One region of the Massilia sp. W12 genome, then DNA from elsewhere that is predicted to be linked to it. Evidence: predicted binding sites of a transcription regulator. Region 1 holds the regulator's gene; each other region holds the start of a gene.
What was found. Region 1 encodes HrcA, which represses chaperone genes, less so after heat shock. Its sites were predicted from a motif close to TTAGCACTCNNNNNNNNNGAGTGCTAA; they were not measured.
Positions count from the first base shown of each region.

Region 2: rpoH (RNA polymerase sigma factor RpoH) is a predicted target of HrcA. The motif match lies at 3,754-3,780, and genes of this name have one in related genera.
Region 3: groES (co-chaperone GroES) is a predicted target of HrcA. The motif match lies at 3,432-3,458, and genes of this name have one in related genera.

Region 1 is NZ_CP147776.1:1,650,893-1,656,335, forward strand. It holds gene V8J88_RS06590 (MotA/TolQ/ExbB proton channel family protein) at 1-27, opposite strand, end outside; gene dapB (4-hydroxy-tetrahydrodipicolinate reductase) at 32-844, opposite strand; gene V8J88_RS06600 (outer membrane protein assembly factor BamE) at 915-1,460, opposite strand; gene fur (ferric iron uptake transcriptional regulator) at 1,540-1,965, shown strand; gene V8J88_RS06610 (response regulator) at 1,977-2,360, opposite strand; gene hrcA (heat-inducible transcriptional repressor HrcA) at 2,390-3,421, opposite strand; gene V8J88_RS06620 (HAD family hydrolase) at 3,526-4,248, opposite strand; gene V8J88_RS06625 (NAD kinase) at 4,353-5,252, shown strand; gene recN (DNA repair protein RecN) at 5,277-5,443, shown strand, end outside.
Region 2 is NZ_CP147776.1:783,393-788,835, reverse strand. It holds gene ftsY (signal recognition particle-docking protein FtsY) at 1-709, shown strand, start outside; gene V8J88_RS03215 (ATP-binding cassette domain-containing protein) at 733-1,416, shown strand; gene V8J88_RS03210 (permease-like cell division protein FtsX) at 1,413-2,339, shown strand; gene V8J88_RS03205 (hypothetical protein) at 2,345-2,824, shown strand; gene V8J88_RS03200 (class I SAM-dependent methyltransferase) at 2,811-3,500, shown strand; gene rpoH (RNA polymerase sigma factor RpoH) at 3,871-4,770, shown strand; gene V8J88_RS03190 (GNAT family N-acetyltransferase) at 4,808-5,332, opposite strand.
Region 3 is NZ_CP147776.1:3,117,916-3,123,358, reverse strand. It holds gene hppD (4-hydroxyphenylpyruvate dioxygenase) at 1-99, opposite strand, end outside; gene V8J88_RS12395 (LysR family transcriptional regulator) at 230-1,099, shown strand; gene groL (chaperonin GroEL) at 1,303-2,949, opposite strand; gene groES (co-chaperone GroES) at 3,009-3,299, opposite strand; gene V8J88_RS12380 (DUF4157 domain-containing protein) at 3,640-5,361, opposite strand.

The DNA of each region.
Region 1 (5,443 bases):
ACCGCTGCCGCCAAACGGGTTGTTCATGTTTTTATGCCTTATTCAGTGGCGCAAAACCCAAAACCTGTTGCATATCGAATAAGCCGCTTGCGTGGTTTTGCAAAAAGCGCACACAACGCAAAGCCCCCAGCGCATAGCTGATGCGGCTGGAAGATTTGTGACTGATTTCGATGCGCTCGCCGATGCCGGCGAACAAGACCGTATGGTCGCCGATGATATCGCCGCCGCGCACAGTGGCAAAGCCGATCGATGAGGGGTCGCGCGCGCCGGTCACGCCTTCGCGCGCAAATACGCCCACTTCGCGCAAATCGCGCCCCAGCGCTTGCGCAATCACTTCGCCCATCTGCAAGGCGGTGCCGGAAGGCGCATCGACTTTATGGCGGTGATGCGCTTCGATGATTTCAATGTCATAGCCTTCGGATAACTGGCGCGCGGCCAGTTCCAGCAGTTTCATGGTGACGTTCACCCCCACGCTCATATTCGGCGCCGCCACCAGCGCCATGCGCTGGCCATATGCCGCCAGGGTGCTCTTTTGCTCTGCCGAAAAGCCGGTGGTGCCGATCACCATTTTGACGCCATGTTCTGCGCAATACGCCAGATGCTGCAGGGTGCCTTCGGGGCGCGTGAAGTCGATCAGATATTCCGCATCGCGCAAGCCCTGCGCCAGGTCGGCGCAAATCGGCACGCCGCAGTGGCGTCCGGCGAAAGCCCCGGCGTCCTGCCCCAGTTGCGCGCTGCCGGGCAGGTCAAGCGCGCCGCACAATTGCATATCGGGTTGTTCCAAAATGGTTTCGATCAGCATCCGGCCCATGCGGCCGGAGGCGCCAGCGACGGCAATTTTCATGGTCGGTCCTGTTGCGGTGGCGGCATGAAGCCGCAAAATATGATTAAATGCGCAGCCTTTGCGGCCATGCTTATTTGGCTTCGCGCGCCGGGCCTGCGATGCGGTTCAGATAATCTTTTTCGCTTGGCAATTCGCCGCTTTCAATGCGTTCCACTTTGTCATCCTTGAAAAAGATGGCGATACGGCTGGTGGTGGTTTCGCCGCTGCCTTTTTGCAAGCGGAAGGGGTAATCCCAGCGCGCGCCGTGGAACACATCAGCCAGCAGCGGGGTGCCGGCGATGAAACGCACCTGTTCGCGCGTCATGCCGGTTTTTAACTGTTCCACCATTTCCTGGGAAATGAAGTTGCCTTGTTGCACTGTGACGCGGTAGGGCGAGAAAAACCACAGTACGCGCTGGGAAGCGGAGAGCGAAGTGGTTTTCGCATCCAGATCGCCGGGGCCGGTTTGCGGCTTGCCCGCAGCGCTTTGCGCCACCGGCGCTGCGGCCTGCTTGGCGGCGGGCGCCTCGTCGATCAGCGGATTTTTGCTGGCGCAAGCGCACAGCAACAAGGCTGCGAGCGCCACACCGCTGCGCGTTTGGAAACGGGTGGACTTAAAAGAATGTAAGAAAGACATGGTTTGCATATCGAAGCCGGTCAGGAGCACCAAAACGCTATATGATAAAGCAGTTGAACCCATGACGAGAAACAATGCTATGAACAAACCTGCAGATCTGAAGTCCAGTGGCCTGAAAGCAACCTTGCCGCGCTTGAAAATTCTGGAAATTTTTCAAAACAGCGAAGTGCGCCATCTGACTGCGGAAGATGTGTACAAGGTCTTGCTGGCGGAAAACATGGATGTCGGCTTAGCCACCGTGTACCGCGTACTGACCCAATTTGAGCAGGCCGGCCTATTGCACCGCAATCACTTTGAGAGCGGCAAGGCGGTATTTGAATTAAACCAGGGTTCGCACCATGATCATCTGGTCTGCCTCGACTGTGGCCGGGTGGAAGAATTTTTCGATGAGGAAATCGAAACGCGCCAGCAGAAAATCGCGGCGGAGCGCGGCTTTACGATTGCCGAACACGCGCTCGCGCTGTATGTCAATTGCGCCCGCCAGAATTGCCCGCATAAAGGCTGAGCGGGGCCGGCTTACAGCCCTCGCGCCCGATTCAATGCCGCCTCTGTGGTTTTCAACACGGTGGCGGTGTTGAATGGCTTGAGAATAAAGCCGTGCGCGCCGCGCGCAAGTGCGGTTTGCACGGTTTCGCGGTCGCTGCTGCCAGTCACCATCAAGACCGCGCAGCGCGGCAGGGCTTTGCGCACCTGCTGCAAAATTTCCAGTCCGCTGGCGCCGGGCATCAACACATCGAGAAACACCACATCCGGTTTGGCGCGCAAAATCATTTCCAGTCCGCTGACGCCATCGGTGGCTTCGCCCAACACCTGATAGCCGTCATTGCGCAACGCGGTGCGCAGTAATTCACGCGTCATTTCATTGTCATCAATGATGACAGTGGAAATATATTTGTCCATCCAGCCTCCTTATTGTGCTGAGCAGGGGATCAACTCCGGGGTTCATTCTGGCTTAATGCATTTGACAGTAATTTGGCGGTGATATCGACAATCGGAATCACCCGTTCATAAGCCATGCGGGTGGGGCCGATCACGCCCAGTGTGCCGACTATTCTGCCATTCACTTCATACGGGGCGGTGACGATGCTCATTTGATCCACCGGCACCAATTCAGAATCGCCGCCGATATAAATCTGCACGCCGCTGGCCTTGGCCGAGACATCGAGCAATTGCATCAGGCTGGTTTTTTGTTCAAACATATCAAACAGTTGGCGCAGCGAAGTCATATTTGAGGACAGATCATTGACCGACAGCAAATTGCGCTCGCCCGAGATGACCACATCTTCTTCCTGTTCCGCCATGGCGGCGCTGCCGGCTTCCACCGCCGCCTGCATCAAATGCGCCATATCGTCTTTGAGCTGACGCAATTCCGCCTGCAGGCGCCGGCGCACCTCATCAAAACTCAAACCGCCGAAATTCTGGTTCAGATAATTCGCCGAGGCCACCAGCTGCGCCGGCGAATAATCGACATCGGTCAGCAGCATGCGGTTTTGCACATCGCCATGCGGCGTCACGATCACCAGCAGGATGCGTTTTTCCGCCAGGCGCAGGAATTCGATTTGTTGAAATACCGATTCGCGCTTGGGGCTTAACACCACGCCGGCGAATTGTGACAGTGAGGACAGTAATTGCGCCGCATTCGCAATCAGCTTTTGCGGCTGTTGCTGTTGTGATAAGCCGGCTTCAATCTGCAGCGCTGCCTGGTCCAATGCTTGAGAAGTCAGCAGGCTGTCCACAAACAGGCGGTAGCCGCGCGGCGTCGGCACCCGGCCTGCCGAGGTGTGCGGACTGGCCAGAAAACCTTGTTCTTCCAGATCCGACATGATGTTACGGATTGTCGCCGGAGACAGCTCAAGGCCCGAGAGTTTGGACAGCGCGCGCGAGCCGAGCGGCTGGCCTTCGGCGATGTAACGCTCAACCAGAACTTTGAGCAGGGTTTGGGCGCGTGAATCAAGTTGCATGGTTTCAATCAGACAAGGGGCTGGCGGCGCCAACCCTCAATTTCAATAAATCTTGCTCATTGTGGGCAGATTTTCCGGCGTGCGCAAGTTGCAATGCGTCTGCATCAAGTTTGTTGCTGCAACCAGGCGCACATTTCGCGCAAATCGGCGCACACCGCATCAGCATCGGACTCAGCTTGCGCATGCGCGCGCGGCGCGACGTCGTTGCGCTTGAGCCAGACGCTGCGCAAACCGGCGCGGCGCGCGCCCAGCACATCCAATTCCGGATCATCGCCCACATACACTGCCTGTTGCGGCGCGATGCGCAGGGCTTCGCAGGCGGCCAAAAAGATTTCCGCATCCGGCTTGGCGCGCCCGAAGCGGTGCGCCGCCAGCCTGACTTGAAAAAACGGGGCCAGTCCGATTTGCTGCAAATCGGCAAAGCCGTTGCTGATTGTGCCCAGCAGATAATTGCCTTTTAATTCGCGCAAGACCGGTTGCACATCGGCATACAGCGTGACTGCATTGCGCGCTTTGACATACGCCTGCATGGCGCCGGCGCAGATGGTTTGCTGCGGATCCGGGGTGCCGCTCCTGGCCAAGGCATTGCGCAAAACGGTCAGCCGCAAATTCCATAAATCGACTTGCAATTGCGGCTGGCTGGCCAGCAGTTCGGCGCGCTCGCGCCGCAACAGCTCCGCGCCATTCTCCAACACACGCGGCGCATGGCGCGCCAGATACTGCATCATTTGCTGTTCCGCATTGGCTAACAGGCGCGCCGCCGGCCATAAAGTGTCGTCCAGATCGAACAGCACGGCGCGCAATGGCGTTTGAGTAGGTGCTTGCATGGCGTTTCCTGCCAAATTGTTCCGAATTATGGTTTAATCATGTTGCCCGCCGCCAGCCGGCGGGCAGTGCCCGGCGCATCCCGCCGCATTATTTCCGCTTTCCTATGCATAAAACCATCGCACTGATTGCGCGCCATCATACGGCAGGCATCGAAACCGTGCTGCAGGAATTGGTCGAATTCCTGTTGGCGCAAGGCCATCAGCTGTTTTTTGAAGCTGATACCGCCATGCACATCAAACGCGAGGGCGTGTTAGCCCAAGTGGCGCCGATGAGCGTGACGGAAATCGGCTTGAACGCCGATCTGGCCATCGTCCTGGGCGGCGACGGCACCATGCTTGGCATCGCGCGCCAGCTGGCCCCGTTTGATATTCCGCTTATCGGCGTCAACCAGGGACGGCTGGGCTTTATGACGGATATCTCGCGCGACCGCATGATCCCCGCTGTGACAGCGATTCTGTCAGGCAATTATAAGTCCGAGCGGCGCAGCATGCTGGAGGGCCGGGTGATCAGAAATGGCGCGCCAATCTTCTTCGGCCTGGCGGTGAATGATGTGGTGGTGGCGCGCGGTTCCGGCGCCGGCATGGTGGAATTGCGGGTTGATGTGGATGACCACTTCATGTACAACCAGCGCTCGGACGGCTTGATTTTAGCCACCCCGACCGGCTCCACCGCTTACTCCCTGTCTGCCGGCGGCCCGTTGATGCACCCCAGCCTGCGCGGCATTGTGCTGGTGCCGATTGCGCCGCACGCCTTGTCCAACCGGCCGATTGTGGTGCCGGAGACCAGCGAGATTTTGATTGAAGTCAAAAACGGGCGCGATATCAGCATCAATTTTGATATGCAAACTTTCACCAGCTTAATGCCGCGCGACCGCATCAGCGTGCGCCGCTCACAGCACACTGTGACCTTTTTGCATCCGGTGGGCTGGAGTTATTACGATACGCTGCGGGAAAAACTGCATTGGAATGAAATCCCCACTTTTGAACGCAGCCCGGTTGTCTGAGCTGCTTTGTTAATTCTGCCAAACATGTTGCATACCCTGCATATCCGTGATTTTGTCATCGTTGATCAGATCGAATTGGAATTTGCCCCCGGCTTCACCGTGTTTACCGGCGAAACCGGGGCCGGCAAATCGATTTTGATCGACGCCCTCAGCTTGGCCCTGGGCGCGCGCGGCGACGCTTCCATGGTGCG
Region 2 (5,443 bases), 870 kb from region 1:
TGAAAAATTGACCGAGGCCGCACAAGTCAAAGTCGCGCTGAAAACCCTGCTCACAGAATTGCTGCAACCGCTGCAAAAACCTTTCGTACTGGGGCGCAATCAACCCCTGGTGATGATGATCGCCGGCGTCAACGGCGCTGGCAAAACCACCACCATCGGCAAGCTGGCCAAGCATATGCAAGCGCATGGCCAATCGGTGCTGCTGGCGGCTGGCGACACCTTCCGCGCCGCCGCGCGTGAGCAACTCAGTATCTGGGGGCAGCGCAATAATGTCACCGTGATCGCGCAGGAATCGGGCGACCCGGCGGCGGTGGCGTTTGACGCCGTCTCCGCAGGCCGCGCGCGCAAAATGGATGTGGTGATGGTCGATACCGCTGGCCGCCTGCCAACCCAATTGCACTTGATGGAAGAGTTAAAAAAGATCAAGCGCGTATTGGGCAAGGCGCAGGATGGCGCGCCGCATGAAGTTTTGCTGGTAATTGATGGCAATACCGGCCAGAACGCCTTGGCGCAAGTCAAAGCATTTGACGACGCCTTGCAATTGAGCGGCCTGGTGATCACCAAACTCGACGGCACCGCCAAGGGCGGGGTATTGGCGGCGATTGCGCGCACCCGTCCGGTGCCGGTGTATTTCATTGGCGTGGGTGAAAAGATTGAAGACTTGCAAGCGTTCAACGCCGCCGAATTCGTTGACGCCCTGCTTGGCTGAGACAAGAAGCCAGGAGAGGCGGCATGATTGAACTGCAAGCGGTCAGCAAACAATATCCAGGCGCGCCTGCCGCGCTGGACGGCGTATCGTTCACCATCCAGCGCGGCGAAATGGTGCTGCTGGCCGGCCCCTCCGGCGCCGGCAAATCGACACTGCTCAAACTGCTGGCGGCGTTGGAACGTCCGAGCCGGGGCCGGGTGCTGGTGAATGGTCAGGATATCAGTCACCTGCCGCCCGCCGGGATTCCTTTTTTGCGGCGCAATCTGGGCATTATTCTGCAGCAAACCAATTTGCTGGAAGACCGCAGCAATCTGGACAATGTGATGCTGCCGCTGGTGGTGCTGGGTGCGGCGCCGCAAGAAGCGCGTCAGCGCGCTCAGGCAGCATTGGAGCGGCTTGGGCTGGCGGACAAAATTCATGCGCGCCCGCAAGCATTGTCCGGCGGCGAACAGCAGCGCGTGGCGATTGCGCGTGCAATTGTCAACCGCCCGCAAATCATTCTGGCTGACGAGCCGACCGCGAATCTGGACAAGGCTTCCGCACAACAAGTCATGCAAGCGCTGCAGAGTTTTCATGCGGCTGGCGTGACCTGCCTGATTTCCACCCATGATGAGAGCATTTTGCAGCAGGCGGCGCGCGTCATCACCCTGCACGCCGGACGGCTGGCGGCAGACAGCGCGCCAGCGGCGAATGGAGAAAACGCATGAAAAACTGGTGGCGTCAACAAAGCTTTGCGCTGGCGGTCGCGTTTGCCCATCTGCGCGCCGCGCCCGCCGGCTTTGCCTTTAATGTGCTGGTGGTGGCGTGCGCCCTGGCGCTGCCGCTGGCCGGCTTCACCCTGTTGCAAAATCTGCGCCCGCTGTCGGCCCAATTGGCGGTGGAGCCGGAATTAAGCATCTTCCTCAAACCCGCGCTGACGCAGGAAGAAGGGCGCGCGCTGGGCGAACCCATTGAGCGCTTATTACAGCAATACAAGGTGCGGGCGCGCATGCGTTTTGTGCCGCGCGAAGAAGCTTTGGCGCAATTGCAGGCGCGCGGCGCGCTGGCCGATGTGCTGGGCAGCCTGGGACAAAACCCGCTGCCCGATTCCTGGGTGCTGCAATTGGAACAAGTGGCCGATCCGCGTGCGGTGCAAGGGGTGCCGGCGCTGGTGCAGGATTTGAAAAACCTGCCGGGCGTGGATGTGGCGCAAGTCGATTCCGATTGGGTCAAGCGTTTGGCCGCCTTCTTGCAACTGGCCTGGCTGATGCTGGCGTTTATCGCCGCCACCCTGATGGTAGTGGTGCTGGTGGTGGTGTTCAACACCGTGCGCCTGCAGGTTTTGACACGCTTGCCGGAAATCAGCGTCAGCCGCCTGGTCGGCGCCAGCGACAGCTTTATTCACCGCCCGTTTTTATATGGCGGCGCCATGCTGGGCCTCTGCGCCGGCTTGTTGGCTCTGGGCATGGTGGCCCTCACGCTGCAACCGTTTAACCGTCTGATTGCGGAGTTGGCGCATTTGTACGCCAGCGAATTCCAATTGCGCCCGCTGGCCCTGATCGATAGCGTATTGCTGCTGGTTTTTGCGATTTTGCTGGGCTGGTGCGGCGCCTGGCTGTCCGTGCGCCGCCATTTGCAACGCATGCATTAAGATTCATGAGCTTACAAGACAATTTCAAACCGCCGCAGGCTGACCTCGACACCGGCCAGACACGCACGCCATTATGGAAAGCCCTGCTTGCCGCCCTGGCGCTGGATATCTTCGGCAGTCTGGTGGCTGGCTTGATCATGCAGGAAATCCTGTTGATTCAGGGTTATAGCGCGCAGCAGTTGCAAGAGATGTTTGTCGATGGCTTTCCGGTCAGTCTGACTGCGCTTTGGCTGGTTGTGCCGGGCTGCCTGTTTTCTGTCTGGGCCGGCGCGCTCCTGATTCATAAATACCGCAGCCCTGCCCTGCTGCCGCCCTTGCTGCTATTCGTTTTGCAAACCCTGTTCACCCTGCTGTTTTACGGTGCAGAATCAAGTTGGTCTTTTCTTGCCATGAGCATGTTGAATCTGGCGCTGTTGTTTGGCGGCTGGATGCTGGGCTATGCCAGACTGAAGAAAAAAGGGGTGTTTTCTGATGCAAAACCATGAAGGCAGCGATACCGCATTTGATTCTGCCCGGGAAATGCGGGCCTACTACGCCGCCCGCGCGCCTTACTATGACCGGGTGTATCTGCAGCCGGAGCGCGCCGCCGATTTAGCGTTTTTGCAAGCGCATCTGGCGCACGTCCTGGCCGGACGGCGCGTGCTGGAAGTGGCTTGCGGCACCGGCTATTGGACGCAATGGATTGCGCCGCATGCCGCCGCCTATACCGCCACTGATGGCGTCGCTGAGCCGCTGGCCTTCGCCCGCCTGCGCCCGCATTGTGCGCAGGTGCGCTTTGCCCTTGCAGACGCCTATGCGCTGGGCGCGGAGTTGGGCGAATTTGACGCCGCCTTTGCCGGTCTGTGGTTTTCCCATGTGCCGATTGAGCGGCGCGGCGCGTTTTTGCAGTCTCTGCATGCGCGTCTTGCGCCGGGCGCGCGCGTGATTTTGCTCGATAACAGCCGGGTTCAATGCCGCGACTATCCGCTTGTCGAACGCGATGCGCTGGGCAATACCTGGCAAATGCGCCCGCTGGATGACGGCACGCAACGCAAAGTCCTGAAAAATTTCCCTGAGCAAGCCGAAATGACGGAATTACTGGCCGCCAGCGCCAGCCACTGCGCCTGGCGCGAATTGGATAATTTCTGGCTGTTTGAATATGAATTGCAAAAGCCGGATTAAAGCGCGCGGCGCAATTGCAACAAATTGTTTCACCGATTTACAAACACCCGCCGCTGTAACGCCTGTATCCTCGCACTGGCATTCCCTCTTCATATAGAGGAAATAGGCTTATCCGGGATCACTTCCATAAAATCTGAAAAAAGTATGTGTAACTCAGCAAAAACATGCTTCTATTCAAATCAAATCCGATAAAAACTGTATACATCAAATGCACCTTCAGATTTTACTGAAGTAAGCATATTACAAAACAGGATTGGCACTCATCCAATGAGAGTGCTAACATAAGCGCTGAGATAAACCGGCCATGTGGCTGGACAGCAGAATGCAAGCGGCGCAAACGCCGCACCATCAGCAGCAAGGAGAACAAGATATGAACGCAGCATCCGCACAGTTGGCTTTGGTTCCGGCAGGCAGCAATGCGCTTGAGCTTGGTTTCAGCGGCGCCTTGGGCAATCTGGACGCATATATCTCTGCCGTCAACCGTCTGCCGATGCTGAGCCAGGAAGAAGAAAGCAGTCTGGCGCAGCGTTTGCGCGAACACAATGATCTGGCCGCCGCGCAAAAAATGGTGCTCTCGCACCTGCGCCTTGTGGTCTCGATTGCACGCGGTTATTTAGGCTACGGCCTGCCGCACGCCGACCTGATCCAGGAAGGCAATATCGGCTTGATGAAAGCCGTCAAACGCTTCGATCCAAGCCAGGGCGTGCGCCTGGTGTCGTATGCAATGCACTGGATCAAGGCGGAAATCCACGAATATATTTTGAAAAACTGGCGGCTGGTGAAAGTCGCCACCACCAAGGCGCAACGCAAGCTGTTTTTCAACCTGCGCAGCCACAAGCAAGGCCTGGACGCGATGAGCCCGGCGCAAATCGACGCGCTTGCCAAGCAACTCGACGTCAAGCGCGAAGAAGTGATCGAGATGGAAACCCGTCTGGCCGGGCACGATGTGGCGCTGGAAGCGCCGGCGGACGATGAGGACGACAAATTCGCGCCAATCGCCTACCTGGCCTCGGATTCGGGCGAGCCGACCCGCGTGCTGGAAGCCAAACAGCAAATGCGCCTGCAGTCGGAAGGTCTCGAAGAAGCGCTGTCGAAACTGGACGACCGTTCGCGCCGCATCATCGAAGCGCGCTGGCTGGCGAATGACGACGGTTCCGGCGCCACGCTGCACGAACTGGCTGCGGAATTCGGCGTCTCGGCGGAACGCATCCGCCAGATCGAAACCGCAGCGCTGAAAAAGATGAAAACCGCGCTCGCCGCCTATCTCTGAAATTAAAATCTGAGCCCCGCTGAATGCGGGGCTTTTTTTACGCCTGCAGCCGCCGCCACAGATATTCCTTGGCGACAAACCCCTGCCCCACCCGCACCGCCATCGGCTCCAGACCGAAGGGAATAAAGCCGCAGGCGCGATACAAGGCTTGCGCCTGGGCATTGCCATCAGTCACCGTCAATTGCAAAACCTGTACGCCGCGTGCGCGTGCGGCGTGTTCCAGCGCCTGCAGCAGTAGTTTGCCCAGCCCCAAGCCGCGCGCCTCCGGGCTGACATACATGCCGAACACATCCGCCTTGTGACGGGTTTTGGCGCGCTGCGAAAAAGCCAGGCCGGCCACGCCCAACAAGCGCGCATCCAGCCAGGCCCCGAACACCACTTCCGCCGCCTCGCCTGTGGCCAGGCATTGTTCCCACCAGGATAGCGGCAAGGCGGCGCGCTCTTCCACGCTGGAGGTGAAGGCGTCGGGATGGGTGGCGTAGGCCTGCAACATCAGTTCGCGATAGATGACGGCATCTTGCACGCGCAAACGGCTGATGATGATCTCGCTTGTGTTTTGCATATCTCCCCCTCTCAATCTGCAGCGATTATAAACACCGGGCCAGGCTTGCCCGGCGGCAAAACTGCCAGCACGCGCTGAAGAAGATGCGTCAAAATCCCAAACAAGACTTTC
Region 3 (5,443 bases), 1.5 Mb from region 1:
CGAAAAGCCGAATTCCCAAAACAGATTTTCCAGTGCGAGATTGCTTTGACCGCAAAACTCAGTGAATTCGATACCGCGCAGTTTGACCGGATTGTGCATGAATCTGCTCCTCATTATTGTGTTGTGCCTGACAGCAGGCTGATATGCGCACTATAGCCAAGTCAGAAGAACAAAAAAAGCGTAAGATTTTGATGAATTTAATCAAAAACTTTGATCATGTGAGGCGGCAATGACAATCGACCTGGAAGCCCTGGCGGCCTTGGATATGGTGGTGCGCGAAGGCGGCTTTGCGCGCGCCGCGCAGCGTCTGCATAAAGTGCAATCGGCGGTCAGCTATCAGGTGGCGAAGCTGGAGCAGCAATTAGGCGTCGCCTTGCTCGACCGCAGCGGCTACCGCGTCAGCCTGACCGATGCCGGCGCCGGCATCTTGCAAGAGGGGCGCAAGCTTTTGCAGCAAGCCGGGCAATTGCAAGCCTTGGCTGCACAATACCGTCAGGGCTGGGAGGCGCACTTGCTCTTGATCGTGGACGGCATCTTGCCCTTGGAAAAAGTGTTACTGGCGCTAAAAGCTCTCAGTGCAGAAGGGGCGCCGACCAAGGTGCAAGTCAAGATTGAGTTTTTGCGCGGCGTGCAGCAACGCTTTGAAAAAGAAAATGCGGATATGATGATCGTCAAAGACTTTCAGCAAAAGCCGGAATTACACTGCCGCGCGCTGGATGAAATCGAATGCATTTTATGCGTCAGCCCGGCCCACGCCCTGGCCGCGCAAGAGCAGGTCAGCCTGAGCCAATTGCAGGAACACACCGAGCTGACGATTCAGGATTCCAGCGACAGCGGCAATGATCAGCATATGTTCGGCAGTGAGCGCGCGTTTTTTCTGTCCGGTTTTGTCGCAAAAAAACAGGCGCTCCTGATGGGCATGGGCTATGGCTGGATGCCGCAATTTCTGGTGCAGGAAGAATTGGCGCAAGGGGCCTTGCGCGAGGTGAAATATGAAGGCGGCTCGCGTTACCGCTTCACCCCGCAACTGGTGCAGGCGCGCGCCCGGCCACTCGGGCGCGCCGGCCAAAGGCTGTTGGAATTGCTGGGCGGCTTGTGAGCGGGTGTGAAAGACGGCGCAGCAAGGTTCTTTGTGCAGCAGGGTTTGGCGCCTGAGCCGGATGATTACATCATGTCCATGCCGCCACCCATTGCCGGGTCCGGTTTGTCTCACCGTTTTTTTCCGGCGGCAAGATGAAAAAAACCCGCAACTTGCGTTGCGGGTTTTTTGTGCAGCGGGGTTTGTTGCGCAGATGGACGATATTACATCATGTCCATGCCGCCCATGCCGCCCATACCGCCCATGCCGCCACCCATTGCCGGGGCCGGCTTGTCTTCCGGCAGCTCAGCCACCATGCAATCGGTGGTCAGCATCAGACCAGCGATGGAAGCAGCGTTTTGCAGTGCGGAGCGGGTCACTTTGGCCGGATCCAGCACGCCCATTTCCACCATGTCGCCATAGGTGCCATTGGCAGCGTTGTAACCGAAGTTGCCAGCGCCTTCCAGCACCTTGGCCACCACCACGGACGGCTCATCGCCAGCGTTTTGCACGATCATGCGCAGCGGCTCTTCCATCGCGCGCAGCACGATGCGGATGCCGGCTTCCTGGTCAGAGTTGTCACCCTTGACGCTCAGGTTGGCGCGGGCGCGCAGCAGGGCCACGCCGCCGCCAGGCACAATGCCTTCTTCCACCGCAGCGCGGGTAGCGTGCAGCGCGTCTTCCACGCGGGCTTTCTTTTCTTTCATTTCGACTTCGGTGGCGGCGCCAACCTTGATCACTGCCACACCGCCGGCCAGCTTGGCCACGCGCTCTTGCAGTTTTTCACGGTCGTAGTCGGAAGTCGCTTCTTCGATTTGCACGCGCACTTGCTTGACGCGGGCTTCGATCGCGGCGGATTGGCCGGCGCCGTCGATCACGGTGGTGTTTTCTTTGCCGATTTCCACGCGCTTGGCTTGGCCCAGATCAGCCAGAGTGGCTTTTTCCAGGGTCAGGCCGACTTCTTCAGCGATCACTTGGCCGCCGGTCAGGATAGCGATATCTTCCAGCATGGCTTTGCGACGGTCGCCAAAGCCCGGGGCCTTGACTGCGCACACTTTCAGCACGCCACGGATATTGTTCACCACCAGAGTCGCCAGCGCTTCGCCTTCGATATCTTCAGCGATGATCAACAGCGGACGGCCAGCCTTGGCCACTTGTTCCAACACCGGCAGCAGATCGCGGATGCTGGAGATTTTCTTGTCGCACAGCAGGATGAACGGATTGTCCTGAATCACCACTTGCTTGTCCGGATTGTTGATGAAGTACGGCGACAGATAGCCACGGTCGAACTGCATGCCTTCCACGATATCCAGCTCGTCGTTCAAGGACTTGCCGTCTTCCACGGTGATCACGCCTTCTTTGCCGACTTTTTCCATCGCTTCAGCGATGCGGTCGCCGATGGAAGAATCGCTGTTAGCGGAGATCGAGCCGACTTGTGCGATTTCTTTGCTGGTGGTGCAGGGCTTGGCGATCTTTTTCAGTTCAGCCACGGTGGCGGTCACAGCCTTGTCGATGCCGCGCTTGAGATCCATCGGGTTCATGCCGGCGGCCACATATTTCATGCCTTCGCGCACGATGGCTTGCGCCAGCACGGTAGCGGTGGTGGTGCCGTCGCCGGCGTTGTCGCTGGTCTTGGAAGCAACTTCCTTCACCATTTGCGCGCCCATGTTCATGAGCTTGTCTTTGAGTTCGATTTCCTTGGCCACGGACACACCGTCCTTGGTCACGGTCGGGGCGCCGTAGGAACGCTCCAGCACAACGTTGCGGCCTTTCGGGCCCAGGGTCACTTTAACGGCGTTGGCCAGAATGTTGACGCCTTCCACCATTTTGGAACGGGCGGAATCGCCGAAAACTACGTCTTTAGCTGCCATGGTATTACTCCTGTTTCAATTCTTTAAGAGAGGATGTGAATGCGTAATCAGCAAAGCGATTAACGCTCAACAACAGCCATGATGTCTTCTTCGCGCATCACCAGCAGTTCGTTGCCATCCACTTTCACGGTTTGGCCGGAATATTTGCCGAACAGCACGCGGTCACCGACTTTGACTTCGAGTGCGCGCACTTTGCCGTCTTCCAGCACTTTGCCGTTGCCCACGGCCAGCACTTCACCTTGATCCGGTTTTTCTGCATGGGCGTCAGGGATGATGATGCCGGATGCGGTTTTGGTTTCCTGATCGAGACGCTTGACGATAACGCGATCGTGCAAAGGGCGAAGGTTCATACAAAAACTCCTTAATTCAGTTGTGTTTGCGTTTGATAACAATGTGTGCATATCAAACATGCACGCTGCGGGAAGAAAATGTTGCCTCTAACGCCATGAAATCGGAAATATTGACCCGGATTCAGGCTGTTGTTAGCACTCTCCCCTGACGAGTGCTGATTATATGGACGGCTTTGGGGGTTTTCAAGTCGAACGCGCAAGAATTTTTGCGGGAGTTGTAAAAAATGTTGCGATGCGAGAGGTGATGCCGGCAAGCCGCATGGGCGCCGCATGTTTTTTGGCGCGCCGCGATGGATTTGGCGTATCTCGGCAGGCGTCTGGATTAAAGCCGGGCGCCGTCTCAATACACTTGAAACAGCGCGCCCCTGCCGCTTGGGCTGCGCAGTTGCAGCCAAGCCTGAAAGAAGCGTTGCGGGGATGAGCTGAACGCGCCGCCGCTGGAATCGTTGGCGTCAACTTGCCCGGCCTGGGCATTGTGCTCACTCACCAGATTGGTTTTGTAAATCGCAAACAAGCCTTGCGGTTTTTCAACCATGGCCGCGCCGCCATCACTGCCGCTGCGCGCCATTATCTGCCTGGCTTCTTCCAGCGAGTGGGCATAGGCGATAAATCCTGTGACGCGGATTTTGTCGCCAAAGCGCACGATGGAGTTATCCACTTCAGCTAAAAACTCACCGTTTTGCAATAAAGCCGACTGGACTTTGGCTTCAATCCCGCCTTGATTGGCCAGGATGGTGAGCCCGACTTCGCTCACCCCGCCGTCGCTCAGCAAATCAGCTTGCGCTGGATAGCCGCCGGTGTGTATGCCCTTATTATTTTGGCTGGTGTGCTGGCGTATGCCTTGTTTCAATGCTTCCAGCGATTCCGCTTCGAGTTGAAATGGCGGCAGACTGCCCTGATCCGAGACAAACCAGGCCCCGCGCTGCAAGCGGCCAAGCAAAAATGCGTGCGGTGTGAATACGCCTTCGCCGCGTTGATTCAGCGCGCCGCGCGAAAACCAGCTGACTTGGGCGATTTGACCGGGGCGCAAGGCGGACAGCGGCTTTAATAATTCATCAAAGGAAACGCGCCGGCCCGGGTCACTGATGCCTGGCGCATCCATGCCCAGCTTTTTTTGCAAAGAGCGTTGACCGCCCAATTTGATGCCTTCAGTGTGTTCTTCCTTTTGCAAGGCATACAAAGCCTGGCCCAGATATTCATAGTCGGCTTGATCAAATTTGCCATCAGCGCTTTGCGCCTGATTGCGCAATTCCTGCAAAACCGGGTAAATCTTTTTTAATTTATCGAATTCTGCTTGCAGTCTATTTGTATTCCCGCCCAGTTGCTGCGTCTTATTTAGCTGCCGCTGGAGCGTACTGAGTTGTTGAGTGATGTCCAGCAGCACATTGTTTAATGCGGCAATCAGCAAAGTGTTGGGAGCATTCGGATTTTTGCGCTCACGGTCCCAGATCAGCAGGGCAGTCACCAGGGAGGCAGCGCCGCAGGAATTATTGCGGCTGCCTTCGCTGTTTTGGCTGAAGCCGGGTAATTCCTCGCATTGCGCCAGGCGCGCAATCATGCGTGTGTTGCTGCGATGACGGATGCGCGCCGGCTTGGCGTGTGGCGGCCACTTTGATCCGGCCAGCTGTTGCGCCGCCAGATTGGCTTCCGCTTCACCGGCGTGCGCTATGCCGGGCGCACTTGATGTGAGATCAGTATGCGGCGCGTTGCTTTGTTGAATCACATGCGCCAATTCATGCGCCAGCAATTGTTGCCCGCGCATCTGTTGCGGCGCAAATTGGCCGCTGTTGAACACAATATGATTGCCAAAGGTGTAGGCATGGGCTTGCAGCGCCTGCGCCGAGCGCGCCGCATCGGCGCCGCTGTGCACCCGCACCTGGCTGAAATCGTGCTGGAAATACTGTTCCATCTCACACCTGATTGCCAAATCCAGCGGCTGCGCCGCCGATTGCAAACCCAACTGCAGTTTGTGCGCCTGCTGAGCCGAATGTGCAGACTGTGGCGTTTTCAATGTGGCGGCGGGGGCGAGAGCGGCGCGGTCCGGCTGTGCAAAGGCGTGCATGGCAAGCGTCCTGTTTGCAAAAGTGAAGGATGAGCGCTACTGTAGCGCAGCATCAAGCGCTTCAGCAATCCCATTTGGCGGA